3 regions of the Saccharothrix sp. NBAS 001 genome follow, and region 3 is predicted to be linked to each of the others. Evidence: riboswitches for the same ligand, from Rfam matches in the RefSeq annotation. Region 3 holds a riboswitch; each other region holds the start of a gene.
The links. Region 3 has a riboswitch for glycine ahead of gcvT (glycine cleavage system aminomethyltransferase GcvT). Riboswitches for the same ligand answer to the same signal wherever they lie in the genome.

Region 1: it holds a riboswitch for glycine, as region 3 does, so the genes downstream of both, gcvP (aminomethyl-transferring glycine dehydrogenase) here and gcvT (glycine cleavage system aminomethyltransferase GcvT) in region 3, are expected to answer to the same signal.
Region 2: it holds a riboswitch for glycine, as region 3 does, so the genes downstream of both, gcvH (glycine cleavage system protein GcvH) here and gcvT (glycine cleavage system aminomethyltransferase GcvT) in region 3, are expected to answer to the same signal.

The regions. Positions count from the first base shown of each region.
Region 1 covers NZ_CM153251.1:5,559,934-5,569,428, forward strand. The annotation lists tRNA gene AC0HI0_RS23160 (tRNA-Cys) at 14-84, shown strand; gene gcvP (aminomethyl-transferring glycine dehydrogenase) at 196-3,084, opposite strand; glycine riboswitch at 3,238-3,328, opposite strand; gene AC0HI0_RS23170 (MerR family transcriptional regulator) at 3,392-3,955, opposite strand; gene AC0HI0_RS23175 (bifunctional nuclease family protein) at 4,598-5,071, opposite strand; gene ftsR (transcriptional regulator FtsR) at 5,214-5,939, opposite strand; gene garA (glycogen accumulation regulator GarA) at 5,936-6,400, opposite strand; gene gcvH (glycine cleavage system protein GcvH) at 6,514-6,915, opposite strand; gene clsA (cardiolipin synthase ClsA) at 6,955-7,542, opposite strand; gene AC0HI0_RS23200 (hypothetical protein) at 7,753-7,992, opposite strand; gene AC0HI0_RS23205 (STAS domain-containing protein) at 8,427-8,864, shown strand; gene AC0HI0_RS23210 (ATP-binding protein) at 8,791-9,495, opposite strand, start outside.
Region 2 covers NZ_CM153251.1:6,888,803-6,898,297, reverse strand. The annotation lists gene AC0HI0_RS29675 (ABC transporter ATP-binding protein) at 1-692, opposite strand, end outside; gene AC0HI0_RS29670 (hypothetical protein) at 740-1,141, opposite strand; gene AC0HI0_RS29665 (hypothetical protein) at 1,144-1,326, opposite strand; gene ald (alanine dehydrogenase) at 1,686-2,792, opposite strand; glycine riboswitch at 3,014-3,105, shown strand; gene gcvH (glycine cleavage system protein GcvH) at 3,222-3,602, shown strand; gene AC0HI0_RS29650 (L-serine ammonia-lyase) at 3,608-4,972, shown strand; gene AC0HI0_RS29645 (hypothetical protein) at 5,020-5,418, shown strand; gene AC0HI0_RS29640 (glutathione peroxidase) at 5,476-5,961, opposite strand; gene AC0HI0_RS29635 (ABC1 kinase family protein) at 6,282-8,204, opposite strand; gene AC0HI0_RS29630 (SSI family serine proteinase inhibitor) at 8,587-8,940, opposite strand; gene AC0HI0_RS29625 (MFS transporter) at 9,169-9,495, shown strand, end outside.
Region 3 covers NZ_CM153251.1:5,995,676-6,005,170, forward strand. The annotation lists gene AC0HI0_RS25425 (S9 family peptidase) at 1-36, opposite strand, end outside; gene AC0HI0_RS25430 (DUF1295 domain-containing protein) at 106-879, opposite strand; gene AC0HI0_RS25435 (class I SAM-dependent methyltransferase) at 876-2,144, opposite strand; gene AC0HI0_RS25440 (COG4315 family predicted lipoprotein) at 2,287-2,943, shown strand; gene glyA (serine hydroxymethyltransferase) at 3,038-4,303, opposite strand; gene gcvT (glycine cleavage system aminomethyltransferase GcvT) at 4,314-5,414, opposite strand; glycine riboswitch at 5,523-5,613, opposite strand; glycine riboswitch at 5,615-5,702, opposite strand; gene AC0HI0_RS25455 (DUF3817 domain-containing protein) at 6,013-6,315, opposite strand; gene AC0HI0_RS25460 (hypothetical protein) at 6,336-6,725, opposite strand; gene AC0HI0_RS25465 (helix-turn-helix transcriptional regulator) at 6,847-7,335, opposite strand; gene AC0HI0_RS25470 (hypothetical protein) at 7,527-7,688, opposite strand; gene AC0HI0_RS25475 (CaiB/BaiF CoA transferase family protein) at 8,112-9,242, opposite strand; gene AC0HI0_RS25480 (acyl-CoA dehydrogenase family protein) at 9,242-9,495, opposite strand, start outside.

The DNA.
Region 1 (9,495 bases), 440 kb from region 3:
CCGCCGTGCCCACGGCCCACGTCACGACGGTCGTGAGGCGGTCTGCAAAGCCGTCGATTCCGGGTTCGACTCCCGGGTGGGCCTCGACCGTGCGCACCACGGGCCGGCACTCGCCGGGCCGGCACTACCGGGCCGCCGAAACGGCGCACGCCGGCAGGCACTGGGCCTGCCGGCGTGCGCCGGGAGAACGGGACGTCAGCCGCCGTAGGCGGAGACCGGGGGGCAGGAGCAGACCAGGTTGCGGTCGCCCTTGGCACCGTCGATGCGGCGGACCGGGGGCCAGATCTTCGGGGCCGCCGAGCCCGCCGGGAACACCGCCACCTCGCGGCTGTACGGGTGGTCCCACTCGCCGGTCACCGACGCCGCCGTGTGCGGCGCGTTGCGCAGCGGGTTGTCGTCGACCGGCCACTCGCCCGAGCCCACGCGGTCGATCTCGCCCTTGATCGCGATCATCGCGTCGATGAACCGGTCGATCTCGGCCAGGTCCTCGGACTCGGTCGGCTCCACCATCAGCGTGCCCGCCACCGGGAACGACATGGTCGGCGCGTGCAGGCCGTAGTCGGCCAGCCGCTTGGCCACGTCGTCCACGGTCACGCCGGTCGCCTTGGTGATCGGCCGCAGGTCCAGGATGCACTCGTGGGCCACGAAACCGCCCTCGCCGGTGTAGAGCACCGGGAAGTGCTCGTCCAGCCGCCGGGCCACGTAGTTCGCCGCCGCGACCGCGGTCAGCGTCGCCCGGCGCAGGCCGTCGCCGCCCATCATCCGCACGTACGCCCACGAGATCGGCAGGATGGACGCCGAACCCCACGGCGCGGCGCTGATCGGGCCGACGCCGGTCGCCGGGCCCGCGGTCGGCTGCAACGGGTGGTTGGGCAGGAACGGCGCGAGGTGCGAGCGCACGCCGATCGGGCCGACGCCGGGGCCGCCGCCGCCGTGCGGGATGCAGAAGGTCTTGTGCAGGTTCAGGTGCGACACGTCCGACCCGAACTTGCCGTACTGGGCCAGGCCGATCAGCGCGTTGAGGTTCGCGCCGTCCACGTACACCTGGCCGCCGGCCTCGTGCACCAGGCCGCACACCTCGCGCACGGTGTCCTCGTACACGCCGTGCGTGGACGGGTAGGTGATCATGATCGCGGCCAGGTCGTCGCGGTGCGCCTCGACCGTCTCGCGCAGGTGGCCCAGGTCGACGTTGCCCTTGTCGTCGCACTTCACCACGACCACCCGCATCCCGGCCATCACGGCGGACGCCGCGTTGGTGCCGTGCGCGGAGGACGGGATCAGGCACACGTCGCGGTGCGCGTTGTCGTTGGCCCGGTGGTAGGCGCGGATCGCCAGCAGGCCCGCGAACTCGCCCTGGCTGCCCGCGTTGGGCTGCAACGACACCGCGTCGTAGCCGGTCACCTCGGCCAGCCACGACTCCAGGTCCGTCACCAGCGACAGCAGGCCCTCGGCGTCGGAGGCCGGCGCGAACGGGTGCAGCTCGGCGAACTCGGGCCAGGTGATGGCCTCCATCTCGGCCGTGGCGTTGAGCTTCATGGTGCACGAGCCGAGCGGGATCATGCTGCGGTCCAGCGCGACGTCCTTGTCCGACAACGCCCGCAGGTAGCGCAGCAGCGCGGTCTCCGAGCGGTGCGCGTGGAACACCGGGTGGGTCAGGTAGTCGCTGGTGCGGCGCAGGTCGGCGGGGATGCCGTCGGCGGTGTCGGCGTCCAGGGCGTCGACGTCGGACACGGTCACGCCGAACGCCCGCCACACGGCGGTCAGGTCCTCGCGGGTCGTCGTCTCGTCGCAGGCGATCGACACCGTGTCGGCGTCCACCTGCCACAGGTTCACGCCCAGCTCGCGGGCGGCGGCCACGATCGCGGCGGCCCGGCCCTCGACGCGCGCCTGCACGGTGTCGAAGAACTCGCCGTGCACGACCTCGATCGCGGCCTCGCACAGGCCGGCGGCCAGCACGGTCGCCATCCGGTGGGCGCGGGTCGCGATCGCGCGCAGGCCCTCCGGGCCGTGGTAGACGGCGTACATGGAGGCGATCACGGCGAGCAGCACCTGCGCGGTGCAGATGTTGCTGGTCGCCTTCTCGCGGCGGATGTGCTGCTCGCGGGTCTGCAACGCCAGCCGGTAGGCGCGGTTGCCGTCGGCGTCCACCGACACGCCGACCAGCCGGCCGGGCAGCTGCCGCTCCAGGCCGGTGCGGACGGCCATGTACCCGGCGTGCGGGCCGCCGAAGCCCATCGGCACGCCGAAGCGCTGGGTGGTGCCGACCACGACGTCCGCGCCGATCTCGCCGGGCGGGCGCAGCAGCGCCAGCGCCAGCAGGTCGGCGGCCACCACGGCCTGCGCGCCGGCCGCGTGGATCTCCGCGATCAGCGCCTCCTGGTCGCGCACCACGCCGGACGCGCCGGGGTAGGACAGCAGCACGCCGAAGTAGTCGCCGCCCAGGCCGAGGCCCTCCAGGCCCTGCGACAGGTCGGCGGTGACGATCTCGATGCCCAGCGGCTCGGCGCGGGTCTCGATCACCGCGAGCGTCTGCGGCAGCGTGTCCTGGTCCACCACGAACTTGGTCGACTTGCTCTTGCCCGCGCGGCGGACCAGCGTCATCGCCTCGGCGGCGGCGGTGGACTCGTCCAGCATCGACGAGTTGGCCAGCGCCAGACCGGTCAGGTCGGCCACCACGGTCTGGAAGTTCAGCAGCGCCTCCAGCCGGCCCTGCGAGATCTCCGGCTGGTAGGGCGTGTAGGCGGTGTACCAGGCCGGGCTCTCCAGCACGTTGCGGCGGATCACCGGCGGGGTGGTGGTGCCGTAGTAGCCCAGGCCGATCATCTGCTTGAGCGGCTTGTTGCGGCCGGCCAGGGCGCGCAGCTCGGCCAGCGCCTCGGTCTCCGTGGCGGGCGCGGGCAGGTCCAGCACCAGTTCGCGCTCCCGGATCGACTCGGGTACCGCGCGCTGCGCCAGCTCCTCCAGGGAACCGACGCCGATCACGTCGAGGATGCGGGCCAGCTCCGCCGGCCGGGGGCCGACGTGGCGGTCGGCGAAGGGGGTGCCGTGCTCAAGAGCGGCGAGGGGGATGCGGTCCTGCGTCATAGATACGCCTCCGGGGCTACGGGCACACTTCTGCCGTTGCCCTCCCCCTCTGTCTTCTGCCCGTCCGGGCGCCTGAGAGCTTCACCCGGCCGTCAGCGGGCCGGGCTTGCACCGTCGGCGGGGTCGGCGAACCGACCCGCTTTCCAGAGGCGTCTCACCCGCGCGGTCCTTGCGCCTGAGAGGTTCCGGGGAGGATTTGCTCCTTCGGCGCCGAGACGTGCTCGGACTCTCCCGCGCGGGATAAAGCGACTACCCGCGAATGATACCCGGACCAGGGCCGGAGCCCGACCCGGACGCGACGCGGATCTCAGCCGGTGGCCCGCGTCCGCCGCCGGCGGGACAGCTCGTCGTTCGGGGTCTCGTCGATCTCCAGTCCGTCCGCGCGCTCGGCGGGGAACTCGTGGATGGTGCCGCTGATCTCCCGCATCGCCCCGCTGACCGCGATCCCGAACACGCCCTGACCGCCTTGCAGCAGGTCGACGACCTCCTCCGGCGAGGTGCACTCGTAGACCGTCGTGCCGTCGCTGAACAGCGTGATCCGGGCCAGGTCCTGGACGCCGCGGCGGCGCAGGTGGTCGACCGCGACCCGGATGTTCTGCAACGAGACCCCGGTGTCCAGCAGCCGCTTGACCACCTTGAGCACCAGGATGTCCTTGAACGAGTACAGCCGCTGGCTGCCTGAGCCCTGGGCACTCCTTATGGTCGGGTTGACCAGTCCGGTGCGGGCCCAGTAGTCGAGCTGGCGGTAGGTGATCCCCGCGATCTGGCACGCGGCGGGGCCCCGGTAGCCCACGAGTTCATCCGGCAGCGAGGAGTCCGGGAACAGCTCACCCTGTTCGCCGGATCCGGCCCGGATGGCTTCCTCGACCACGCCTGCCTCCCCTCGGTCCGGCCACGACAGCCGGCGACCAACGTGAAGCCGCCCCGGCGCCGAAATCACACCGTGGCAATTCACCTGAGTTCGACGGTAAGACCGGCTAGGGGGCAGGTCAACGCGACGCGCTGAGCGTGTCGCGTCTCAACCTCACGTTGAGGTTGAGAGAGTCGCCCGTTGTAAGCCATTCGGGTGACGTTTAGTGATCGTTTAGCCGATCACTGCTGACGTTGTGTAATCCGGTGGTGTGACACCGGGGGGTGGCACGCGGGGTTGATCCACAACTCACCGCACACACCACGAGGGGCCGACCCGACTCGCGGCCGGACCACCGGCCCCTCGTGGCCCACCCGGCACACGAACCGACGACAGACCCACTCACAGCCCGCCACCGGACGCTCGACGTGCGCTCCGACGGCCCGCCTGGAGAGCCCCGGGACACCCCGACGCGGCACACGCGAGGGGCCGTTGCGACCCGCGCGACGAGACCTCCCGGCGGCGCGCGGACGCGGTCGGGCGCGATGGGGCCCGTGAACGCGCGAAAGCCCGGAGCGAGCGCTCCGGGCCGCCCGTCCGGCCTCGCGGGCCGGACGCCTCCGTCGAACCTCGCCGCCCTCGGGCGGCTCCCGCACGGCGCTCCTAGGTGTCCGCGCCGCGGAAGTCCTCCGGCGAGACCGAGTCGAGGAACTCGCGGAACTTCTCCACCTCGTCCTCCTGCTCGTCCGGGATGATCAGGCCCGCCTCGGCCAGCACCGACTCCTCGGCGTGGATCGGCACGCCGATCCGCAGCGCCAGCGCCACCGAGTCGCTCGGACGCGCCGACACCCGCACGTCTCCGTCGAACACCAGCTCGGCGAAGTACGTGCCCTCCTGCAAGTCGGTGATCCGGACTTGTTCCAGGTTGCGGCCCAACGCCCCGATGACGTCCTTGAGCAGGTCGTGGGTCAGTGGCCGCGCCGGACGCACGCCCTGTTGTTCCAGGGCGATGGCGGTGGCCTCCACCGAGCCGATCCAGATCGGCAGGTAGCGCTCGCCCTCGGTTTCGCGCAGCAGCAGGATCGGCTGGTTGGCGGGCAGCTCCACCCGCACGCCGACGACGCGCATCTCGCTCATCGGGTATCGCCTCCCTCAGCGCGCTGAAATTCTGGCGTCCCCGCTATCCCACGAGGATCCCCCACGTACCCATTCGACGCTACCCGCCAAGCGGGCCTTGTGCGCAACACCTGGTATCCGCGATCACCATGCGGACCCCGGTTCACCTGGGCGAAACCCGCCCACCGGCGACGTCGCGCAGCCCGGTCTTCACCAGGAGTGTGTGCAGCGTTACGGAAAGCGCCGCCAACTCGCGGACGAGTTCGTCGGCGCGCGCCCGCGCCCTCGGGTCGCGTTGCCGGTACAGCGGTGCCACGACCTGCTCGACCAGGCCGACTTCGCGGTCCGCGGCGGCCCGGAACGCCCGCAGGTGGCGCGGTTCCAGGCCGAACCCGGTCATCGCGCGCACGGTGGTGGCGATCTGCACGGCCTCCTGGTCGTAGAACCCGGCCGCGCCCGCCCTGATCAGGCCGTGCTGCTCCAACTCCGCCAGCAGCGCCCCGTCCAGCCCGGAGCGGGCCAGCAGGTCCTCCCGCGTGAGCCGGTTCGGGGACCCGCCGGCGAACTGCTCGGCGGTCGGCGCGCCGTCCACCGCGCGCAGCACCCGACCCGGTGCCGGCGCGCCCGCGTCCGCCGCGTCCAACTGCTCCTTGATGACCTTCAGCGGCAGGTAGCGGTCGCGCTGGGCCGCCAGCACGTACCTCAGCCGCTCGACATCGGCCGTGGTGAACTGGCGGTACCCCGAGGCGGTGCGTGCCGGGCGGACCAGACCCTCCGACTCCAGGAAACGGATCTTGGAGATCGTGACGTCGGGGAATTCCGATCGCAACTGCGCGAGCACCGCGCCGATGCTCAACCCCCCGCGCTGTGGCCGCCCGGCCGCCGTCACTGCGCCCCCTGACCCCCGGCGCCCGGACCGGTCAGGAACACGAGGCGGAACTTGCCGATCTGCACCTCGTCGCCGTTGGCGAGGACCGCCTGGTCGACGGGCTCGCGGTTGACGTAGGTGCCGTTGAGGCTGCCCACGTCGATCACCACGAACTCGCCGCCTTCACGGCGGAACTCGGCGTGCCGGCGGGACACCGTCACGTCGTCGAGGAAGATGTCGCTGTCGGGGTGCCGGCCCGCGCTGGTGGTGTCCCGGTCCAGCAGGAACCGCGAACCCGCGTTCGGCCCGCGCTTGACCACGAGCAGGGCGGACCCCGCCGGCAGCGCGTCGACACCGGCGACGGCCGGCTCCTGGGCGGGCGCCTCGGCACCCTCAACTTCGGCGAGGAAGTCGGCCCGGAAAACGGAGGTCCGCTCCGGGGACTGCTCCGGCGGAACGCCTGGCCCGTCGTTCGTGCTCACCTGAGCTCTCCTCCTGCTGCTGGAAGCGTCGAGACCGCTAGAACCTATCGTGCCCGAACCCTGGTCCGAGGAGCGGCTCCCCCACCGACCGAAGATCCGACGGAAGATCGACGTCACCCCTGCGCCGCCAGCTCCTGGTACGCGGCGGCGTCGAGCAGGTCGTCGACCGCGGTCGGGTCCTCCAGCCGCAGCTCCACCAGCCAACCCTCGCCGTACGGGTCGGAGTTGACCAGGTCGGGCTGCTGGTCGAGCGAGTCGTTGCGGGTCACGACCTCGCCGGCGAGCGGCGCGTAGATGTCGGACACGCTCTTGGTGGACTCCACCTCACCGAGGGTCTGGCCCGCGGTGACCTGCTCCCCGAGTTCCGGGAGCTGGACGAACACGACTTCGCCGAGTTGCTCTTGGGCGTAGTCGGTGATGCCGACGCGCACGGTGTCGTCACCGGTGCGCAACACCCACTCGTGCTCCTCGGTGTACTTGAGCTCCTCGGGAATCACCGCGGTGTGCTCCTTCATGACGGTGGATCTTCGCTGCCGGATCTTCCCACGGCCCGTTCAGGCGGGTACGACCCCCGGCGGTCGACGTAGGGCGAGGGAGAACTGGTACACGTACAGCGCCCCCGACCACAAGTAGAGCGCACCGCCCCACACCATGAACGCGTAGGCCACCGGTCGGACGACCTCGGCGGCGGTCGACGTGCCCTGGGCGAGCAGCAGCATGGGGAACGCGTAGAGCAGGTTGAAGGTCGCGCCCTTGCCGAGGTAGCTGACCTCGAACGGCCCGTAGCCGCGGCGGCGCAGCACCGGCAGGCACGCGCCGACCACGAGTTCCCGGCCGACCAGCACCGCCGCCACCCACCACGGCACGATGTCGCGGACCACGAACGCGACCAGGGTGGCCAGGATGTAGAGCCGGTCCGCGGCCGGGTCGAGCAGCGCGCCCAGCCGGCTCATCTGGTCCAGCCAGCGGGCGACCTTGCCGTCCAGCCAGTCCGACAGGCCCGCGGCGACCAGCACGACCACCGCCCAGCCGTCCGCCTGCGGGCCGAGCAGCAGGTACAGGAACAACGGGACGCCGAGCAGCCGGAGCACGCTGAGCGCGTTCGGGATGGTCAGCCACCGGTCTGCGGGGTCTTGCGGCACACCCGGAACTGTAGAGCCGGCCGGGGGGACCGGGCACGGCACGGGTGTTGTCCGGGCCGTGCCCGGCGTGGTCCTCCGGGCAGGCGTGACCACCCGGTCCGGTGACCGGGGGTGCGTGGGGGTGGCCCGAGCCTCGGACTCTGGGGGACCCGGCGCGCCGTCAGCACGGGGAGTCCGAGGGTTCGGTGGAGCGGGCGGTCCGCGTTCCGGTCAGTGGGACCGGGTGCGGCTCCAGCCACGGCGTTGCAACTGCTCGCCGCTGAGCGCCTGCGGGCGACCTCGGTCGTCCACGCCGACCCAGCGGGCTCGGAAACCTTCGAGCACGTAGGCGTGGCCCTTGCTCCAGACCACGCTGCACGGGGCTGTGGGCAGCGTTCCCGCGCCGGTGGAGACAGCGCGCGCCGCCCTGCGCTTCGCGGGCTCGGACTCGGTTTCCGTTCTGGTGCTCATCGTCAATCCCTCCGTACGGGGTGTCGCCCGCGCCCATCGCGGCGTTATCCCCTGCTCAGGATTGTGCGGGAACTGTGGCGTCCGCCACCCCTGATTTGCGGTAAGTCTCGCTTATCGGGCGGTTCGGTCGCCGAGTTGCGCGACACCCTTCCCCTCAGGTGTAGCCCGCCGGCCCGGGATCGAACCGTTCACCGTGCGTCATCCGCCGCCGGACGACCGTCCGACTACACTGAGGCTGATCAAGACGCCATCTGCCCGCTTGTGGTGTCCGGGAGGGCTCCGTACGGTGGGTGGCGCAGCGGTTGAGCCAACAGCCGCGCCGGGGAAGCTCCGGCTTACGGGCCATTAGTGTCGCCACGCTGCATATACGTGCTCGGCGCTGCCGCACGCCTGGGCTTCCCTCCCCAGCAGTTCATCAGTGAAGAGGAGTCCTCGTGACGGTGCAGGATCCGAACGTCGTGGCGACGAGCGGAGCCGGGTCCGCCGCGGACGGCACGCGTACCGCGCGGGTGGTCCGCTCGGTGGACCGGCCGGTGGACGGTGTCTCGGTCGTGGCCGTCGGTGGTGAGATCGACATGCTGACCGCGCCGGAGTTGCGCGCGGACGTGCTCGGTCGGCTGGACGACGGCAACACGTTGGTGCTCGACATGTCCGCGGTGAGCTTCCTCGGCTCGGCCGGGCTGGCCGTGCTGGTGGAGGCGTCCCAGCACGCGCAGCGGCGCGGGACGGCGTTCCGGGTGGTCGCGGTGGAGCGCGCGGTGATCCGGCCGCTGGCCGCGACCGGGCTCGGCGAGGTGTTCAGCGTGCACGGCTCGGTGGCCGAGGCGCTGGCGGCGGTGCGGGCGGCGGATGGCGAATCGTCGGCGGGCTAGCGTGCGTCACCAGGTCGACGACCTGGTCCACGCCGGCCGCGACCAGCGCGGTGTGCGCGGGGCCGTGCTCCGGTGCCCGAACCACCAGCCGGTTGCCGGCGGCGGCCGCGGCTTCGGCGATGCCGCGCAGGCCGCGCACGACCCCCTCGACCCGCGTCCCCAGGGCGCGCAGGTCGACCACGACGGGCACGGACCCGCCTCGGGCGGCGGTCAGGATGCGCCGCCGGACGGCGGGCCCGTCGCGCGCGGGCACGTCGCCGAGCACGACGACCTCGACCCACCCGGCCCGTTCGACCACCACGACCTGGTCCGGCGGCGACGGCCGGTACGTGCCGCGGGTGGTGTGCCGGGCGGCCAGCACCAGCGTGACGCGGGTGCCGCCGGCGGACCGGTCCACGTGCACCTCGTCCACGTTCTCGCGCATCAGCAGCAGGCCCCGGCCGCGATCGGACAGCGCGACCGGCGGCACCCGCCACGCGCCCTCGTCGGCCACCACCACCCGCACCCGGCCGTCGGGCCGGGCGTCGGCGGCGACCCGGACCACGCCGGGCGCGCCGGGCGGGTAGGCGTGCTCGACGGAGTTGCTCATCGCTTCGTTGACCGCTGTGACCAGGTCGTACCGGTCGTCGTC
Region 2 (9,495 bases), 890 kb from region 3:
TGCACCAGCACGCGGGACTGCTGCTGCTCGCGCAGGCTGGCCAGCGGCCCGTAGTACATGGTCTGGCCGCGCGAGATGATCACCACCTGGTCCACGGTCTGCTCGACCTCGGCCAGCAGGTGGCTGGAGATCAGCACGGTGCGCCCGCTGCGCGCGTAAGACTGCAAGAAGGTCCGCAGCCAGGCGATGCCCTCGGGGTCCAGGCCGTTGGACGGCTCGTCCAGCACCAGCACCTGCGGGTCGCCCAGCAGCGCGGTGGCCAGCGCCAGCCGCTGCTTCATGCCCAGCGAGAACCCGCCCGCGTTGCGGTCGCCCGCCGCGCCCAGCCCGACCAGCTGCAACACCTGGTCGGCGCGCGAGTCCGGCACGCCGATCGCCGCCGCGTACACCCGCAGGTGGTTGCGCGCCGAGCGCTTGGGGTGGAAGCCCTGCGCCTCCAGCACCGCGCCGACCACCCGGGCCGGGTTGCCGAGCTGGTGGAACGGCCGGCCGTTGATCAGACCGATGCCCGCCGTGGGCGTCACCAGGCCGAGCAACATGCGCAGCGTCGTAGTCTTGCCCGCCCCGTTGGGACCCAGGAAGCCGGTCACCGACCCCGGTTCCACCGTGAAGCTGAGATTCTGCACCGCTGCGACCGGACCGAACTGCTTGGTCAAGTTCTGCACCACGATGCGGCCACTGCCGTCGTGCACGCGTCCCTCCCGAATGCTCTTCGGGAGGTCATCCTGCCTTAGCCAGGTCAGTCCGGTAGGGCGTGTCGGGGTTTCGACACGACGGCGGGGATCTCGGTGGTGGCCTCGACGGGGGTTTCGGCCGACGCTTCGGCGTCCCGCATCCGGCCGAACGGACCGCGCAGCGGACGCCGCCGCTCGCGGTGCGGCAGCCCCTCGCCGATCAGGTGCTGGTGGGCCATGGTCCACACCTGGCACGGCCACTTCTTGTGCCGCAGCACGCCGGGGCAGGCGCGGCAGCGGCCGTCGGAATCGGGCTGGTGCACGGTGAGCAGCAGCCGCCAGGTGTCGGCGAGGCGGTTGATCTCCGCGCGGGCCAGCGGCACGAGCGCCTCGGCCGCGCCCCGCTCGGCGACCTCTTCGAGCTGCGTGAGCCGGTGCAGCACCGCGGCGCGCAGGGTCTCGTCCACGGTCACATCCTGTCCGCGGCCTGGTCCAGCAGGCGGTGCAGCCGGCGGGTCTGGGTGACCGACATCACAGCTGATTCGCCGGGTGGGGCGACCAGCAGCACCCGGTCGTCCTCGACCAGGACGGTCATCGACCGGTCCCGGCCGAACGGGTCGTGGCAGTCGATCCAGCCCTGTGGTTCGGCCATGTGCGCTCCGATCGGAGGTCGGCGGCGGCGCGGTGGGCTCACCGCGGAGGGGCGAGCCCGCCGCGTCACCGCGCGGGTGCCTCGCTCTGTCCATCGGCCGACCGGGCGTCGTGACTTACCTGTTACGCGGTGAATTCACTCGTTTGCTTGAGGGCGGACACGGGCTGTGCTCTGCCAGGTAAAGATCTGTGCGTCAGATGGGCGGGGCGGCTGGGCAGGGCGCCCGGTTCCCCGCTAGCATTGGTGGCGCGGCCCGCTCCCAGTGACCCCCAGGCTGGTTGAGCGGGCCGCCTTTTCATGCCCGGACGTGCGAGAAGGGGCGCCCACCGTGCAGGTGGACGCCCCTTCTTCGCGGGTGCTCAGACTTCGAGCGGAGTGTGGGTGAGGCCGTGCGCCTCGGCGACCGGCTGGTTCGTCAGCAGGCCCTCGTGCACGTTCAGGCCCAGCGCGAGCGCCTTGTCCGCGCGCAGCGCCGCCTGCCAGCCCTTGTCGGCCAACGCGACCGCGTAAGGCAGCGTCACGTTGGTCAGCGCGTACGTGGACGTGCGCGGCACGGCACCGGGCATGTTCGCGACGCAGTAGAACACCGACTCGTGCACCTGGTAGGTCGGGTCGGCGTGCGTGGTGGGCCGCGAGTCGGCGAAGCAGCCGCCCTGGTCGATCGCGATGTCGACGAGCACGGAACCCGGCTTCATCTGCGACACCAGCTCGTTGGACACCAGCTTCGGGGCCTTCGCGCCCGGCACCAGCACCGCGCCGATGACCAGGTCGGCCTCGCGCACGGCCTGCTCGACCGAGTAGCGGTTGGAGGTCACGGTGCGCAGGCGGCCCTGGTAGATCGCGTCGATGTGGCGCAGCCGGTCGACGTTGGTGTCCAGGATCTCGACGTCCGCGCCCAGGCCCACGGCGATGGTGGCCGCGTTCAGGCCCGCCACGCCGCCGCCGATCACGACCACCCGCGCCGGGTGCACGCCGGGCACGCCGCCGGGCAGCACGCCCCGGCCGCCGGACGGCTTCATCAGCGAGAACGCGCCGACCTGGGGCGCGAGCCGGCCCGCGACCTCGGACATCGGGGCCAGCAGCGGCAGCGCGCCGTTCGCGGTCTGCACCGTCTCGTAGGCGATCGCGGTGGTGCCGGAGTCCAGCAGCGCCTGCGTCAGCGGCTGGTCGGCGGCCAGGTGCAGGTAGGTGAACAGGGTCTGGCCCTTGCGCAGCAGCGGGTACTCCTGCGCGATCGGCTCCTTGACCTTGAGCACCAGGTCACCCTCGGACCACACCTCCCCGGCGGTGGCCAGGACCTTTGCGCCGGCGGCCAGGTACTCGTCGTCGGTGATGGCCGAGCCGAGGCCCGCACCGGCCTCGACGAACACGTCGTGGCCGCGCAGCGTCAGCTCGTGGGCACCTGCCGGGGTCAGCGCGACGCGGTATTCGTGGTTCTTGATCTCGCGGGGTACTGAGATCCGCACGGAGGGCTCCTTCGGGCCGTTGTTATTGCCCAAGGTCCGGTACCGCCATCCGGCTGTCATCGTGCCGTTGGCACGAACGCGCCCCTGCCCGGTTGTGCCGGCCGGACAACGGCGAAGGGCGGTTGAACTCTCTGGACACGCGTTGACACCCGCGTCGCCGACGACTTAGCGTGCGTGCGTTCAACCAACTGAACATCGGCCGCGGTGTCGCAGGTGACACCGGAACCCGAGCGGGAGAGCCTCCGGCACGTCCGGAGCGCCGAAGGAGCAAGTACCCCGCACACTCTCAGGCAACGAGAACCGCTCGGGCGAGGCGACTCTGGAAAGCGTGCTGACGCGCGCACCCACGGTGCAAGCCGCAGCGCTGCGGCGAAGCTCTCAGGTCCCAGGACAGAGAGGGGACCTGGCCGCGTGGACCGAGGAGCTGACGTGACTTATCCGGAAAACCTGCTGTACACGCCCGAGCACGAGTGGGTCGACTGGGCTCCGGGTACCCAGGAGCCCGTGGCCATCGGCATCACTTCCTACGCGGCGGAGTCGCTCGGCGACATCGTGTTCGTCCAGCTGCCCACCGTCGGCGAGCGGGTCAAGTCCGGTGACGTGTGCGGCGAGCTGGAGTCGACCAAGTCCGTGAGCGACCTGTACGCGCCGGTCAGCGGCGAGGTCGTGGAGGTCAACACGGCGGCGGCCGACGACCCGTCGCTGATCAACAACGACCCGTACGGCGGGGGTTGGCTGTTCAAGGTCGCCGTCGAGGACGCGACGGGCCTGCTGACCGCCGCGAAGTACGCGGAACTGACCGGGGACTGAGCGCCGTGGCGATCAGCGTCTTCGACCTGTTCTCCGTCGGCATCGGGCCGTCGAGTTCGCACACCGTCGGCCCGATGCGCGCCGCGACGATGTTCGTGGCGCGGCTCGGGCACCGGACGACCTCGGTGGACCGCGTGCACGTCCAGCTGTTCGGCTCGCTGGGCGCGACCGGGCACGGCCACGGCAGCCCCAAGGCCGTGCTGCTGGGCCTGGAGGGGCACAAGCCGGAGGACGTCGACCCGGCCGCGGCCGACGTGCGCGTGCAGGAGATCCGGGCGACCAAAAGGTTGCTGCTGGGCGGTGTGCGGGAGATCCCGTTCACCGAGGACACCGACCTGATCATGCACCGCCGCAAGTCGCTCCCCCTGCACCCCAACGGGATGAGCTTCACCGCGTACGCCGGCGGCGAGGTGTTGGACGAGGCGGTGTACTACTCGGTCGGCGGCGGGTTCGTGGTCGACGAGACCGCCAGCGGGACCGACCGCATCAAGCCCGACGCGACGCCGATCGAGCACCCGTTCCTCAGCGGTGACGAGCTGCTGGCGCGGACCCGGGAGACCGGGCTGTCCATCAGCGAGGTCATGCTCGCGAACGAGCTGTCCTGGCGCTCCGAGGACGACGTGCGGCAGGGCCTGCTGCACATCTGGGGCGTGATGCAGGAGTGCGTGGAGCGCGGCTGCACCGAGACCGGCGTCCTGCCGGGCGGGTTGAAGGTGCGGCGGCGGGCCGCCGAGATGCGCCAACGGCTCGCGGCCGAGCACTACGCCACCGACCCGCTGCGGGTGATGGACTGGGTGACGCTGTTCGCCTTGGCGGTCAACGAGGAGAACGCCGCCGGCGGCCGGGTGGTGACCGCGCCGACGAACGGCGCGGCCGGCATCGTCCCGGCCGTCCTGCACTACTACACGCGGTTCGTGCCGGGCGCGTCCGACGACGGCGTGGTGCGGTTCCTGCTCACCGCCGGCGCGGTGGGCGTGCTGTTCAAGGAGAACGCGTCGATCTCGGGCGCCGAGGTCGGGTGCCAGGGCGAGGTCGGCTCGGCGTGCTCGATGGCCGCGGGCGGGCTGGCCGAGGTGCTCGGCGGGACCCCGGAGCAGGTCGAGAACGCCGCCGAGATCGCGATGGAGCACAACCTCGGGCTGACCTGCGACCCGATCGGCGGGCTGGTGCAGATCCCGTGCATCGAGCGCAACGCCCTGGCGTCGATCAAGGCGATCACCGCGGCGCGCATGGCGTTGCGGGGCGACGGGTCGCACTTCGTGTCGCTGGACAAGGTCATCAAGACCATGCGCGAGACCGGCAAGGACATGAAGGTCAAGTACAAGGAGACCGCGCGCGGCGGTCTCGCGGTGAACGTCATCGAGTGCTGAGGGCCGGGCCGGCCTCGACCCGGGGTGCGGCTGCGGGGGAGGGCGTCGTGCGGGAAGACCTGGAACCGTTCCTGGGCAGGTGGGTGCTGGACCCGTCGCGCACCGCCTACTCCGGCGGGGTGCCGCCCCGGGAGGGCCGGTACGAGCTGCGGGTCGAGGGCGGTCGGCTGGTGGCGGTCATCGACGGGGTCCGGGGTACCGGTGAGCCGATGCACGTCGAGTACCGCCTCGACCTCGACGGGGACACCGCGTTGGAGGGCCCCTACGACCGGGTGCGCACGATCGTCGAGCCCAACGCCCTGTGCACCGTGCTGTTCGCCGGGGAGGCCGAGGTCGCCAGGGCCTGGCGGATCCTCGGCTCGCCCGACGAGATGACGATCGTCCAGTCCGCGCCGGACGTGCACGGCGTGTGGCGGGACGACGTCTCGGTCTACCACCGGGTCTAGCGCGCCCACCCGGTCCCGGTGCCTTCACCGGGGCCGGGTCGCGCCCGGCGGCGGGACCTACGGCAGCGCCGCCTCGATCGCCTTCACCACCGACTCGTCCTCGGGCTCGGTGCGCGGCCGGAACCGGGCCAGCACCTCGCCGTCCGGGGACAGCAGGAACTTCTCGAAGTTCCACTGCACGTCGCCCGCCGCGCCGTCGGCGTCCGGGTGCGCGGTCAGCTCGGCGTAGAGCGGGTGCCGGCCCTCGCCGTTCACGTCGATCTTCTCGAACAGCGGGAACGTCACGCCGTAGGTGGTCGAGCAGAAGGTGGCGATCTCCTCCGACGTGCCGGGCTCCTGGCCCGCGAACTGGTTGCACGGGAAGCCGACCACCGAGAAACCCCGTTCGGCGTACCGGGCCTGGAGTCGCTCCAGCCCGGCGTACTGCGGCGTCAGGCCGCACTTGGACGCCACGTTCACGACCAGCAAAGCCTTGCCGCGCAACGAACCCAGGCTGCCAGGCGTGCCGTCGAGGGTGTGCACGGCGATGTCGTGGATGCTCATGCCGCCAGCCTACGTGCCGTCCGCCGACCCGTCCCGGGCCTGGTGCCCACCGGGCCGGCCATCGGCGCAAGCCAAGCCTCGGGCCGTACAACGCCGAGATCCGCCCGACCCCGATCCCCACCTCCCGGGCCAACCCCGTCAAGACCCAGTCCGGCCCCCTGCGCACAGTCGTCATCGCCAACTCGAACCACCCCCACCCCGTGGCCCAGGCCAGACGACTCCGACAACACCTCCACCAATGCAACACCAACGCACGCCACCAACGCCGGAGCCGACCCCATGCAGCCCGACCAACCCGACGAACCCAAGGGGTCGACGCACTAGGCGGTGTCGCGCGGGCGGAAGACGGTGACGACCACGCGCAGCCCCAGCAGGATGCTGATCACCAGCAGGTTGTAGCCGAACACCTGGTACAGCGAGATGTCCGGGCCGACCTGCGGGCCGCCGTCCGCGCCGAGCAGCAGCACCGCCATGATGCCGGCGGTCGCGCCGAGGACGGTCAGCATCACCTGGTGCAGCAGGGTGACGATGAAACCCCGGTCCCGCTCGTCGGCGAACAGCCGCATGGTCAAGCCGAGCCTGCCCTGCTCCAGCGCGCTGGAGATGCGCTCCAGCCGGCGCGGCAGGCGCTTGACCATCGGCAGCATCGAGTACAGCTCCTCGGTCACCGTGCGCCGCAACGACTCGGGCGTCAGGCGTTCGGTGAACTGCTTCTCCGCGAACGCCCGCGACTCGACCACCAGGTTGAAACCGGGCGACAGCGCGCCGAGCGTCCCCTCCACGGTGGCCAGCGCGCGGAACACCGCGGCGATCTCCGGCGGGATGCTCAGGCCGTAGCGGTAGACCAGGGTGAACAGGTCGCCGAACATCTCGGCGTCCGGGCGCATCCCGGCGCTCAGGTGCCGGGCCATGAACTGGCCGAGCGCGCGTTCCAGTTGCTGCTCGTCGATCTCGTCTGGCCGGGTGACCAGTTCCAGCAGCGCGTCCCGCAGGCCGGCCGGGTCGCTGCGGTCGATGGCCAGCAGCAGCTTGCCCAGCGCGGAGCGCAGTTGCGCGTCGATCCGGCCGACCGAGCCGAAGTCCAGCATGCCCAGCCGGCCGTCGTCGAGCAGCATGATGTTGCCGGGGTGCGGGTCCGCGTGGAACACGCCGTTGAGCATCACCTGGCGCAGCAGCACGTCCAGCAGCGAGCGGGCCAGCTCGTCCCGGTCGGCGGACTCCAGCGGCGCGGACCGGATCGGCTTGCCGTTCAGGCGTTCCATCACCAGGACCCGGGACGTGCAGTGGTCTTCGTAGACCTGGGGCAGCACGACGGAGGCGTCCTCGGACGCGGCGCGCACGGCCGCGAGGTTGCGCGCCTCGACCCGGAAGTCGAGTTCTTCGCGCAGTGCCGCGGAGAACCCGGCCGCCAAGTCCTTCACGCCGATCGACTTGCCCCAGCGGGTCCGCTCGTGCAGCGTCGCGGCGAGCCGGTTGACGATGTCCAGGTCGCCTTCCGCGACCTTGCGCACGCCCGGCCGCTGCACCTTCACCACGACCTCCTCGCCGGACTTGAGCCGCGCGCGGTGCACCTGCGCCACGGACGCCGCCGCGATCGGCGTCTCGTCGAACTCGGCGAACACCTCCTCCGGCGGGCCGAGTTCGGCGACCAGCACCTCCCGCACCGACGCCCAGGGCGCGGCGGGAACCTTGTCCTGCAACAGGGTCAGCTCGTCGATCACGTCGGCGGGCAGCAGGTCCGGCCGGGTGGACAGCACCTGGCCGAGCTTGACGAAGGTGACCCCGCCCTCCTCCAGCGCCTGCCGCAGCGACCGGGCCAGGCGGGTGTCGGTGCGCTCGCGCCCGCGCAGGTACGGGCCGAGGCCGTGGCGGAACGCGATGGCGCTGATCCGGGAGTACCGGCGGGCGCGGGCGATCCGGCTGCGCAGCAGCCGCCACCACTCGGTCACCGGGGGGATCGACCCGGTCGGCACGATGATCTCGGCCAGGGTGAGGATCGCGATGACCGACAGCAGCGCGATCCCGATCAGGACGGTGCCGAGCGCGGGCGTGGTGTCCGCGCCGGACATCCCGGAGAGCAGGGCCGAGGTCAGCGACAGGCCCAGCATGCAGGCCAGCGCGGTGCGCACCAGGCCGACGCGCAGGCCGAGGATTCGCCGCGCGGCCAGCGAGATCCCCAGGATCAGCGCGAGGAACGTCGCTGGCACGGCGATCGCGGACACCACGAACTGGATGAACTCCATGCTTCCCCCTACCCGTCCGCGCGGAGGATAGATCGGCCTTCCTGAGAACGCCGATCCGGAGGCGAGACCTCGGATCACTCAAGTGGCGCAACGGCGTGTGCGGAGCGTCAACCGTCTTGGCAGGGGGTCCATTTTGGAGCTATTTCGGTGATGCGGAAGGTGTTGACGGTTGTGGACGGTCGCTCTACGGTCGTACCAGAGATCCGAGGAATACTCTCACTATGAAGTGGGGTGGCCGGCGAAACGGCCGCGCTCGACGCGCACCCGGCCCCGCTTCCCCCGAGCCCCCGTCGGGGGCCACGACTTCGGCGGCGGTGTCGTGGACCCCGGCGGGTCCCACCGGGTCCGGCCGGGCCGTCGCGGGCCGAGCCCCGGGTGGGACCTAGAAGTCGAACACCGGGCCGGTGTCGGCCGTCATCAGGCACGGGTTGGCGTAGTCGGCGGTGAACTCGCGGGTCTCACCGCGCCACACGCCGACCGCGGTGACCTTCACCGGGTCGTACTGGAGCGTGCACGCGACGGCGCCGTCGGACAGGTCGGCGACCTCGCCGTCCACCGGGTCCAGGGCGTCGCACGCCGCGGCGGCCGACGGGTGGTCGCCGCCGGCCGGCGCGCAGGTGAGGTTGACGGTCTCCGTCACGCCGCCCTGCGTCCGGCTCAGCACGAGGGTGGCTTCCGGCGCGGCGACGGTGGGGATCAGCGCGGCGAACGCCGCGAGTAGGGGGAGCGGTGCCATGCGCTCACAGTGGACCGCGCGGCACCGCGTCCTCCAGCCAAGTCACCACATCGTGTGGTCTCTTCAACAGGACGGCCGAAGCGCGCGACGCTGTCAAGGCCGGCGGCCCGCAAAGCCGAAGGCTCAGGTCGAACCCTTACCCGCGAGTAGGGGGAGTCCGCACAGCTTCGGTGTGACCTGGGTCACTGTCGGGTCCTGCGCTGTCCACGTGCGGGCCAGGGTGGGCCGATGGGGAATTCCGGGGTGCGCCGGGTCGCACTGGCCAGTTCGGCGGGCAACGCGGTCGAGTTGTACGACTTCCTGCTCTACGGCACGGCGTCCGCGCTGGTCTTCGACAAGCTGTTCTTCCCGTCCTTCGACCCGTGGATCGGCACGCTGCTGGCGTTCGCCACGTTCGGCGCGGGTTTCCTGGCCCGTCCACTGGGCGGGGTGGTGATCGGCCACTTCGGCGACCGGATCGGCCGGCGCTCGATGCTGGTGCTCACGCTCACCGCGACCGGTGTCGCCACCGCGCTGATCGGCCTGCTGCCGACCTACGACTCCATCGGCGTCGCC
Region 3 (9,495 bases):
CGCTTGCTGGCGCGGGAAGGAGATCTCGTTGCCCACGGTGACACCTTATGGCCTCACCACCGGGTGACCCGGCCGCTACGTGCAGCGACCGGGCCACCGCCGCGGCTACCCGGCCTTCGGCGGCAGCGGGAAGAACCCGCTGGTCCGCCGCACGTAGTCGGCGTACCCCGGACGCCGCTGCGCGATGTCCTTCTCCAGCAACGGCTTCCCGCTGCCCTTGGCGAGCAGGAAGGTCATCAGCAGCGGGCTGACCGCCAGCACCAGGCCCCACGGCGCGGCGCAGGCGAACAGGAACAGCCCCCACCACACGCACGCGTCGCCGAAGTAGTTGGGGTGGCGGGTGTAGCGCCACAGGCCCTGGTCCATGACCTGGCCCTTGTTCGCCGGGTCGGCCTTGAAGCGTTCGAGCTGGTGGTCGCCGATCGCCTCGAACGCGAACCCGACCAGCCACACCGCCACGCCCAGGTAGTCCAGCACGCCGAACTCCGCCGTCAGGTGCGCGGCGAACTGCACCGGCAGCGAGACGACCAGCATGATCGCGGCCTGGAGCAGGTAGACCCGGTACATCTTGGCCAGCGGGTTGCCCTTGGCCCGCGCGTACATGTCCACGTACCGCTGGTCCTCGGGCTTCTTGCGGTTGCGGGAGTGGATGTGCCACCCCAGCCGCACGCCCCACACCACCGTCAGCACCGCGACGACCAGCGCCCGCGCCGAGTGCGCCGACAGCGCGTAGGTCAGCGCCGCGATCACCGCGAAGCCCGGCCCCCAGAACGAGTCGACCAGGTCGAACCGCTTGCGCGACGCGGCGTAGCCGAACAGCGCCGTCACCAGGACGACGACGGCGACCGCCGACCACAGGACGTTCCAGCCGAAGTTCACGCCCACTCCCGAGTCCTGGGCAGCCCGCTCCCGCCGCGCGGGCCGGGCCGGACCGCGAGCACCTGGTCCACACCCATCCGGCCCTCCTCGAACGTCAGCGCGCCACCGGCCAGGTACAGCCGCCACACCCGCGCCTGGCCTTCGCCGACCAGGGCGACCGCCTCGGCCCAGCGGCGTTCGAGCGTCTCGGCCCACGCGCGGACGGTCCAAACGTAGTGCTCGCGCAGCGCGTGCACATCCCGGACCTCGAAGCCCGCCCCTTCCAGGTGCGCCAGGGTCCGGCTGACCGGGCGCATGTGCATGTCCGGTGCCACGTAGGACTCGATGAACGCGCCGCCGCCGGGCGCGTTGGCACCGCGCGACATCTGCTGCAGCAGCAGCCGCCCGCCCGGCTTGAGCACCCGGTGCAGCACGGCGGCGTAGCGGGGGTAGTTCTCCTCGCCGACGTGCTCGCCCATCTCGATCGTGGAGACGGCGTCGAACGGCGGGTCGGCGATCTCCCGGTAGTCCTGGAGCCGCACGGTGACCAGGTCGGCCAGGCCCTCGCGCTCGATCCGGGACTCGATGTGCGCCTTCTGCTGCGCCGAGATCGTCACGCCGGTCGCCCGCACGCCGAAGTGCTTGGCGGCGTGGACGATCATCGAACCCCACCCGCAGCCCACGTCCAGCAGGCGCATCCCCGGCTCCAGCCCGAGCTTGCGGCACACCAGGTCCAGTTTGGCGTGCTGCGCCTCGGCGACCGTGGCGTCCGGTGAGGTGAAGTACCCGCACGAGTACGCCATGCTCGGGTCGAGCACCAACTGGTAGAACGCGTTGCTCAGGTCGTAGTGGTGGGCGATGGCGTCCCGGTCCCGGTCGCGGGTGTGCCGCCGGCCGGACAGCCGGGCCTCCTCGCCGGGCGGCGCGGGCCTCGGTCCGAGCACGCCCAGCGCGGCCGCCGTGCGCACCGCGCCGAGCACGTCCAGCGCCTTCGGCTTGGTCAGCCTCCCCTGCCGCGCCAGCTCCCAGAACCGGACCAGCCCGTCGGTCAGGTCACCGTCCACGTCCAACTCCCCCGCGACGTACGCGCGGGACAGGCCCAGCTCGTCGGGGTTCCACAGCAGCCGGCGCAGGGCGCGGCGGGACCTGATCACGGCCACCGGGCCGTCCTGCGGGCCGGCCGTGCTGCCGTCCCACGCGCGCAGCCCGATGGGCAGCGGCGCACCCAGCAGACGCTCCACGACGGCGGCGAGCCGCCCGGCCACTCCGGCGGTTGCGACGACCACGAGTCTCCTCCTCACACCTCTGGTACCCGACGTTCGCACGCCACCCCTGTCTTGGTTCGACCCGCCGTCCGGCGCTGAACCGGCCCTCCGGGGTGGCCGTAGTCGTGGGTGGAGCGATCGACGGACCGAGGAGGAGTTGAGCGTGATCCGACGAAACCGCATCGCCATCGCCGTCGCGGGCGGCATGGCTGCCGTGCTCGCGCTGGTCGTGTGGAGTTCGAACGCCGTGGGCCTCCAGGGCACCACCGTGGCGCAGACCGGTCAGGTGGGCGCGGCGGCGCAGGCCGCCTACGACGACGCCCCCGCCGCGACACCCTCGGCGACCACGTCGCAGACCCCGGCGGACCCGGTCGCCGAGACGCCGGCGGACGTGCCGCAGGGGCAGGCCGCGCCCGCGCCGGCCGGGTCGTCGGTCACCCTGGTCGCCAAGAGCGTGCCGAAGATGGGCGACGTCGTGCAGGACGGCGACGGGCGCACCCTCTACCGGTTCGACAAGGACTCGCCGAACCCGCCGAGGTCCAACTGCGAGGGCAAGTGCGCCGAGACCTGGCCGCCGCTGCTGGCGGCCGGCACGCCGAAGCTGGAGGGCGTGGACCAGGCCCTGGTCGGCACGGTCAAGCGCGCGGACGGCACCGAGCAGGTCACGCTGGCCGGGTGGGCGCTCTACACCTACTCCAAGGACGAGGCCCCCGGCCAGTGGAAGGGCCAGGGCGTGGGCGGCACGTGGTTCGTCGTCCAGCCCAGCGGCAAGCGCAACGTCGAGTGCCTGCCGCCCGGCGTGCAGGCCCCCGCCGCCTAGCAAGACCCTCCGCGCCGACCGAAGTGCCACCCCCCGATGCACGTGATCCCCGGCCTGGGGTTGGGCCGGGGATCACGTGTCGGGCGGGAAACCTTTACAGGTTCGGGTAGAGCGGGTGCTTCGCGGCCAGCACCTCGACCCGGGACCGCAGCTCCGCCAGGTCCGGCGACGCCTGCAGCGCCGCCGCGATGACGTCCGCGACCTCGGCGAAGTCCGCCGCGCCGAAGCCCCGGGTGGCCAGCGCCGGCGTACCGATCCGCAGGCCCGAGGTGACCATCGGCGGGCGCGGGTCGTTGGGCACCGCGTTGCGGTTGACCGTGATGCCGACCTCGTGCAGCCGGTCCTCGGCCTGCTTGCCGTCCAGTTCGGACTCCACCAGGTCGACCAGCACCAGGTGCACGTCGGTGCCGCCGGTGAGCACCTTCACGCCGACCGCCGCCGCGTCGGGCTGGGACAGCCGGTCGGCCAGGATCTTCGCGCCCTCGACCGTGCGGCGCTGGCGGTCGGCGAACTCGGGCGACGCGGCGTGCTTGAACGCCACCGCCTTGCCCGCGATCACGTGCTCCAGCGGGCCGCCCTGCTGGCCGGGGAACACCGCCGAGTTGATCTTCTTGGCCAGGTCGGCCTCGTTGGTCAGGATCACGCCGCCGCGCGGGCCGCCCAGCGTCTTGTGCGTGGTCGTGGTGGTGACGTGCGCGTGCGGCACCGGGTTCGGGTGCAGCCCGGCCGCCACCAGGCCGGCGAAGTGCGCCATGTCGACCATCAGGTAGGCGTCCACCGAGTCGGCGATCCGGCGGAACTCCGCGAAGTCGAGCTGCCTCGGGTAGGCCGACCAGCCGGCCACGATCAGCTTCGGGCGGTGCTCGGTCGCCAGCCGCTCGACCTCGGCCATGTCGACCCGGCCGTCGGTCTCCGACACGTGGTAGGGCACCACGTTGTAGAGCTTGCCGGAGAAGTTGATCCGCATCCCGTGGGTCAGGTGGCCGCCGTGCGCCAGGTCCAGGCCCAGGATCGTGTCGCCGGGCTGGAGCAGCGCGAACATCGCGCACGCGTTGGCCTGCGCACCCGAGTGCGGCTGGACGTTCGCGAAGCCCGCGCCGAACAGCTCCTTGACCCGCGCGATGGCCAGGCGCTCGATCACGTCGACGTTCTCGCAGCCGCCGTAGTAGCGCCGGCCGGGGTAGCCCTCGGCGTACTTGTTGGTCAGCACGGAACCCTGCGCCTGGAGCACCGACACCGGGGTGAAGTTCTCCGAGGCGATCATCTCCAAGGTGCCCTGCTGCCGGCCCAGTTCCGCGGCGACGGCCTCGGCGACCTCCGGGTCGAACTCCGCGAGGGAGGTGTTGAAGTGCTCGGACATGGTGTCTCCCTTACGAGTTTCGCTTGTAGAACGGCAGCGCGACGACTTCCACGGGTTCCTGCTTGCCCCGGATGTCGACGGCCAGCTCGGTGCCGGGCTCGGCGTGCTCCGGCGGCACGTACGCCATCGCGACCGAGTAGCCCAGGGTCGGCGACAGCGCGCCGCTGGTGACCTCGCCGATCACCGCGCCGGACGCGTCCAGCACCGGGTAGCCGTGCCGGGGTGCGCGGCGGGAGGTGGTCTTGAGGCCCACCAGCTTCGCCTCCACGCCCTTGTCGGCGACGGCGGCCAGCGCGTCGCGGCCGACGAAGTCCTCCGGCTTGTCCAGCTTCACCACGCGGCCCAGGTTGGCGTGGTACGGGGTGCGCTCGGTGGTCAACTCGTTGCCGTACAACGGCATCCCGGCCTCCAGGCGCAGCGTGTCGCGGCAGCCGAGGCCGGCGGGCCGCAGGTCGTGCGCGCGGCCCGCCTCCAGCAGCGCCTGCCACACGGCCGGCGCGTCGGACGGGTCCAGGAACAGCTCGAAGCCGTCCTCGCCGGTGTAGCCGGTGCGGGCGAGCAGCGCGGGCCGGCCCGCGACCTCGGTCGGGTAGGAGGCGTAGTACTTGACCGACGCCAGGTCGGTGGTGGTGAGGCCGGCCAGGATCGCGGTGGACGCCGGGCCCTGGATCGCGAGCAGGGCGTAGTCGACCGACTTGTCCACCACCGAGGTGTCGTAGCCGTCGGCCCGCTCCACCAGCGCCTCGAACACCACGGCGGCGTTGGAGGCGTTCGCGACGACCAGGTACTCCTGCTCGCCGGTCCGGTAGACGATCAGGTCGTCGATCACGCCGCCGTCCGGCCGGGTGATCATGGTGTAGCGGGCGCGGCCGACGGAGATCGCGGACGCGTTGCCGACCAGCGCGTGGTCCAGCGCGCGGCCGGCGTCGGGGCCCGACAGCACGATCTCGCCCATGTGCGTCAGGTCGAACAGGCCCGCCGACGTGCGCACGGCGTGGTGCTCGGCGAGTTCGCTGTCGTAGCGCAGCGGCATCCGCCAGCCCGCGAAGTCGGTGAACTGGGCGCCCAGCGCCTCGTGCTCGGCGTGCAGCGGCGTCCGGCGGGTTTCCACGGGGTGGTCCTCCCTGGTGGCGGGCACGGCGATGACACCGACCTGGTCGGTCGGCCGCCGTTGGTGAAGGATGACACGGTCCATCGGAGACTCCTCGTCGAGTGAGCCTCCCCCTCTGTCATGAGCCTGAGAGCTTCACCGCGCGCTGGGCGCGGCTTGCACCGTGGGCGAGGCGCGCAGCGCCTGCTTTCCAGAGTTGCCTTCGTCGGGCGGTAGCTGTGCCTGAGAGATTCCGGGGAGGAGTTGCTCCTTCGGCGCCCCTTGCGGGGACTCTCCCGCTCGACATCGACGGCCGTGTTCAGTTGGTACCGCCAGACGCTAGTTGTGCCTGGTAGGCACGGTCAACCGGGACCCGGTCACAACACCCGGCCGGCGCCGGGCCGCAGGTCGCACGGCGGTGGCGCGGGACCTGCCCGTCGACGGGCGGGCGGCGGGCGGAGGCGATCACCGCGCGGGTGCCGGCGCACCGGGTGCGCGAGACGGCCCCGGAGGCGTGCCACGTGCCCGCAGACGCGCCGGAAGCCCACAACCCGACAGGAAGCACCTCAAGCTCACACGACGCGCTCACAGCGGCTCCGGGCGCGGACGGCGCGGGCGGTCACAGCGCACGTTCCGCCTTGACGCTCTCGACCACCTTGCGCTCGGCGTAGAACGACACGAACGGGATGGTGCCCGCGAGCAGCACCAGCGCGGAGCCCTTGAGCGACCAGCGCGCCTTCAGCGCCAGGTCGACCGTGAAGACCAGGTAGATGGCGTACAGGAAGCCGTGGACGGGGCCGACGACGGCCATCATCCCGGCGTTGTCGCCGATGTACTTGACGAACATCGCGACCACGAGCAGGAGCAGGCCGACACCGACCACGTAAGCCATGAACCGGAACCGGCTCAACGCACCGCTCATCGCCTACCGACCGCCTTCGCTCACCGCTGGTCCCGCGCGTTGAGCTGCCGGAGGAAGCGGTTGTAGGCCGCCAACTCGTCGTCCTCGTCGTCGTGCGCGGGTGTTTTGACGGGTTCCACGGTAACCACCGGCCGCGGCGCGGGCGCCACCGGCTCCCGCGTCCCGACCGCCGGGTCCGCCCCGTCCTCGGCCCGGCGCTGCGCCGCGAGCTTGCGCAGCCGCCACACCATGAACAGGGGGAACAGGCCGAACAGCGGCCACTGGAAGACGTACCCGAGGTTCTGGAACGTGCCACCGGCTTCGGAGAACCGCTCCCACTGCCAGTAGGCCAGGCCGCAGCACACGATCAACGACACCAGGCAGACCGCCGCTACGACGAGCCGCTTGGGTGTCAGGAGGGTGCCGGGCACCCTCCCACACTACTTCGCGGAGTTCACTTCTCGACGGAAGGGGCTCCTCGCACAGGAGCCCGCCCTCCCGGTTGGTGCTGGTACCGCACTCGACGCCGCGCCCTCACAACGCGGCGCTGGTTCACGCAACGCCGTCCCGGCGCTGCCGCTGCAACCTGGCCACGCACCAGGCCGCCGCACTGCCCCGACGCAGGTGCTGGAGCACCGTCATCGGGCCGAGACGCCGTCCCAGGTCGGCGGGCGTGAGCCCGGCCGCCCGGTAGTCGAGCGCGCGCTGGTCCAACGGGCTGATGCCCGCGTCCCACCACCGCTCCGCCTCGGACAGGTCGCCCACCAGCTGCCAGTAGCTGGCGGCCGCCGCGAGCAGGACCTCGGGCACCTCGGGTGCCCTCTTCCGCATCGCCGCCACGTAGGCCGGGTCAGCGGATTCGACCCGAACCAGTCCGCGCGACCCGCCGTTCGCCCGTTGCACGGGGATCCCCGGCGCGGACGGCGGGGCCTCGGCCAGCCACTCGTCCTTGATCCGGTTCACCTCTTGCAACTCGGCGTCGTCCGAGCGCTCAGCCGCCCACTGCCGCAGCAGCTCGTCGACTCCGGAGTCCTCGACCATTCTGCCTCCTCGTCGGTCGAAGATCAGCCAATGCAGCGCACCGTATTAGCGGGTACCGACAACCGCTAGACCCTGGATTGTCAAAAACCCTGTTACCAGCGCGTTATAGCCCTCATTCCACCCATACGGTGCAACGTCCGGGCCCCGCCGTCACCACTGGTGACCAGACCACTCACGCCCCGCGACGTGGACTAGCGGAACAGGCTGCGGACGAACGTGATGATCGACTCGGCTCCCTGGCGCAGCCAGCCGACGCCGGTCTTGACCGCGTCGGCGGACTGATCGGGCTGGGTGATCAGGAGGAACAGCAGCAGCGCGACGGCCGCCAGCGTCACCACCTTCTTGACGTTCACGAGACCCTCTCCGTCCGTTCACAGGTGCCCGGCCGGCAGGCGTCGTGCCCACCGCGTTACGGCCCATGGTCCCTCATTCACCCGGACGATGACGGGAGAACCCGCCCTGATCCCACGACCGGGCGCAGGATCCACCAGGGAGCCACGCTCCAGCCCTCCTGGCAGTCACCCGAACGGACGATCAAGGGTCCCCGAGCCCCGGCCGATGACCTAGGTACGGGCCACTCGCCCACTCCCCCCCTGGCACGAACACCGAGGTTCCGCGACATCGTCAGCTCTCCGCCGCAGATCGCGCTGATCACCCACATGCGCTGACGCACCCACCGTGCGTCATTGGGCCGGTACGGGCCGCACAGTATTCTTTCACCCACCACGGGCGTATTTTCGCGGCCATTTTCCGACCGCCTGCCAATCGTCTCCCGATCATCCGACGACCCCCGTCCGACGCAGTTCCGCAATGTCCGCGTCGGGCAGTCCCAACTCGGCCAAGACCTCGATCGTGTGCTGCCCGACGGACGGCGGCACGGACGGTGTCGCCGCCGGGGTGCGGTCGAACCGGGGTGCGGGCGCGGGCTGCACCAGGCCCCCCACCTCGACAAACGTCCCGCGCGCTGCGTTGTGCGGCGCGGTCGGGGCCTCGCCGGGGGCGAGCACCGGCACCAGGCAGGCATCCGTGCCGGCCGCGCGTTCCGCCCATTCATCCCTCGTTCGAGTGGCCACGACGGCGGCGATCCGCTCCCGCAGCGCGGGCCACTGCGCTGGATCGTGCCGATTCGGCACCTCGGCATCCGCCAAACCCAGCACCACCAGCAGTTCCGCGTAGAACTTCTCCTCCAGTGCCCCGATGCTCACGTACTTTCCATCCGAGGTGGCATATACGTCGTAGAACGGCGCGCCCCCGTCGAGCAGGTTCGCGCCGCGTTCCCCCGACCAGCCCCCGGCGGCCGTCATCCCGTGCAGGAACGTCGTCAGCAGCGCCGCGCCGTCGACCATCGCCGCGTCCACCACCTGCCCGCGCCCGGACCGCTCGCGCTCGTACAGCGCCGCCAGCACGCCCAGCGCGAGCAGCAGCCCGCCGCCACCGAAGTCGCCGACGAGGTTGAGCGGCACGGTGGGCGGCGCGCCCGCCCGGCCGATCGGCTCCAGCGCCCCGGCCAGCGCGATGTAGTTGACGTCGTGCCCGGCCCGGTCGGCCAGCGGCCCCCGCTGGCCCCACCCGGTCATCCGGCCGTAGACCAGCCCCGGGTTGCGAGCCAGGCAGTGCGCGGGCCCCAGGCCCAGCCGCTCGGTCACCCCCGGCCGGAAGCCCTCCACCAGCACGTCGGCCCGCTCCACCAGCTTGAGCACGACCTCCGCGCCCTCCGGCCGGCGGATGTCCACGCCCACCGACCGCCGGCCGCGCCCCAGCACGTCGCCGGGCACGGCCGTGCCGCCGGAGACCCGGTCCACCCGGACCACCGACGCACCCAGGTCGGCGAGCACCATGCAGCCGAACGGCGCCGGCGCGAGGCCCGCCAGCTCGACCACCCGCAGGCCCGCCAGCGGCCCGGCCACTAGAGCGACCTCGCGATGATTTCCTTCATGATCTCGTTCGTCCCGCCGTAGATCTTCTGCACGCGCGCGTCCGCCCACGCGCGCGCGATGGGGTACTCGGTCATGTAGCCGTAGCCGCCGAAGAGCTGGACGCACTCGTCCACCACCCGGCACAGCCGCTCGGTGGACCACCACTTGGCCATCGCCGCGGTCGGCACGTCGAGCCGGCCTTGGAGGTGCGCCTCGACGCACTCGTCGACGAACGCCCTGGTCA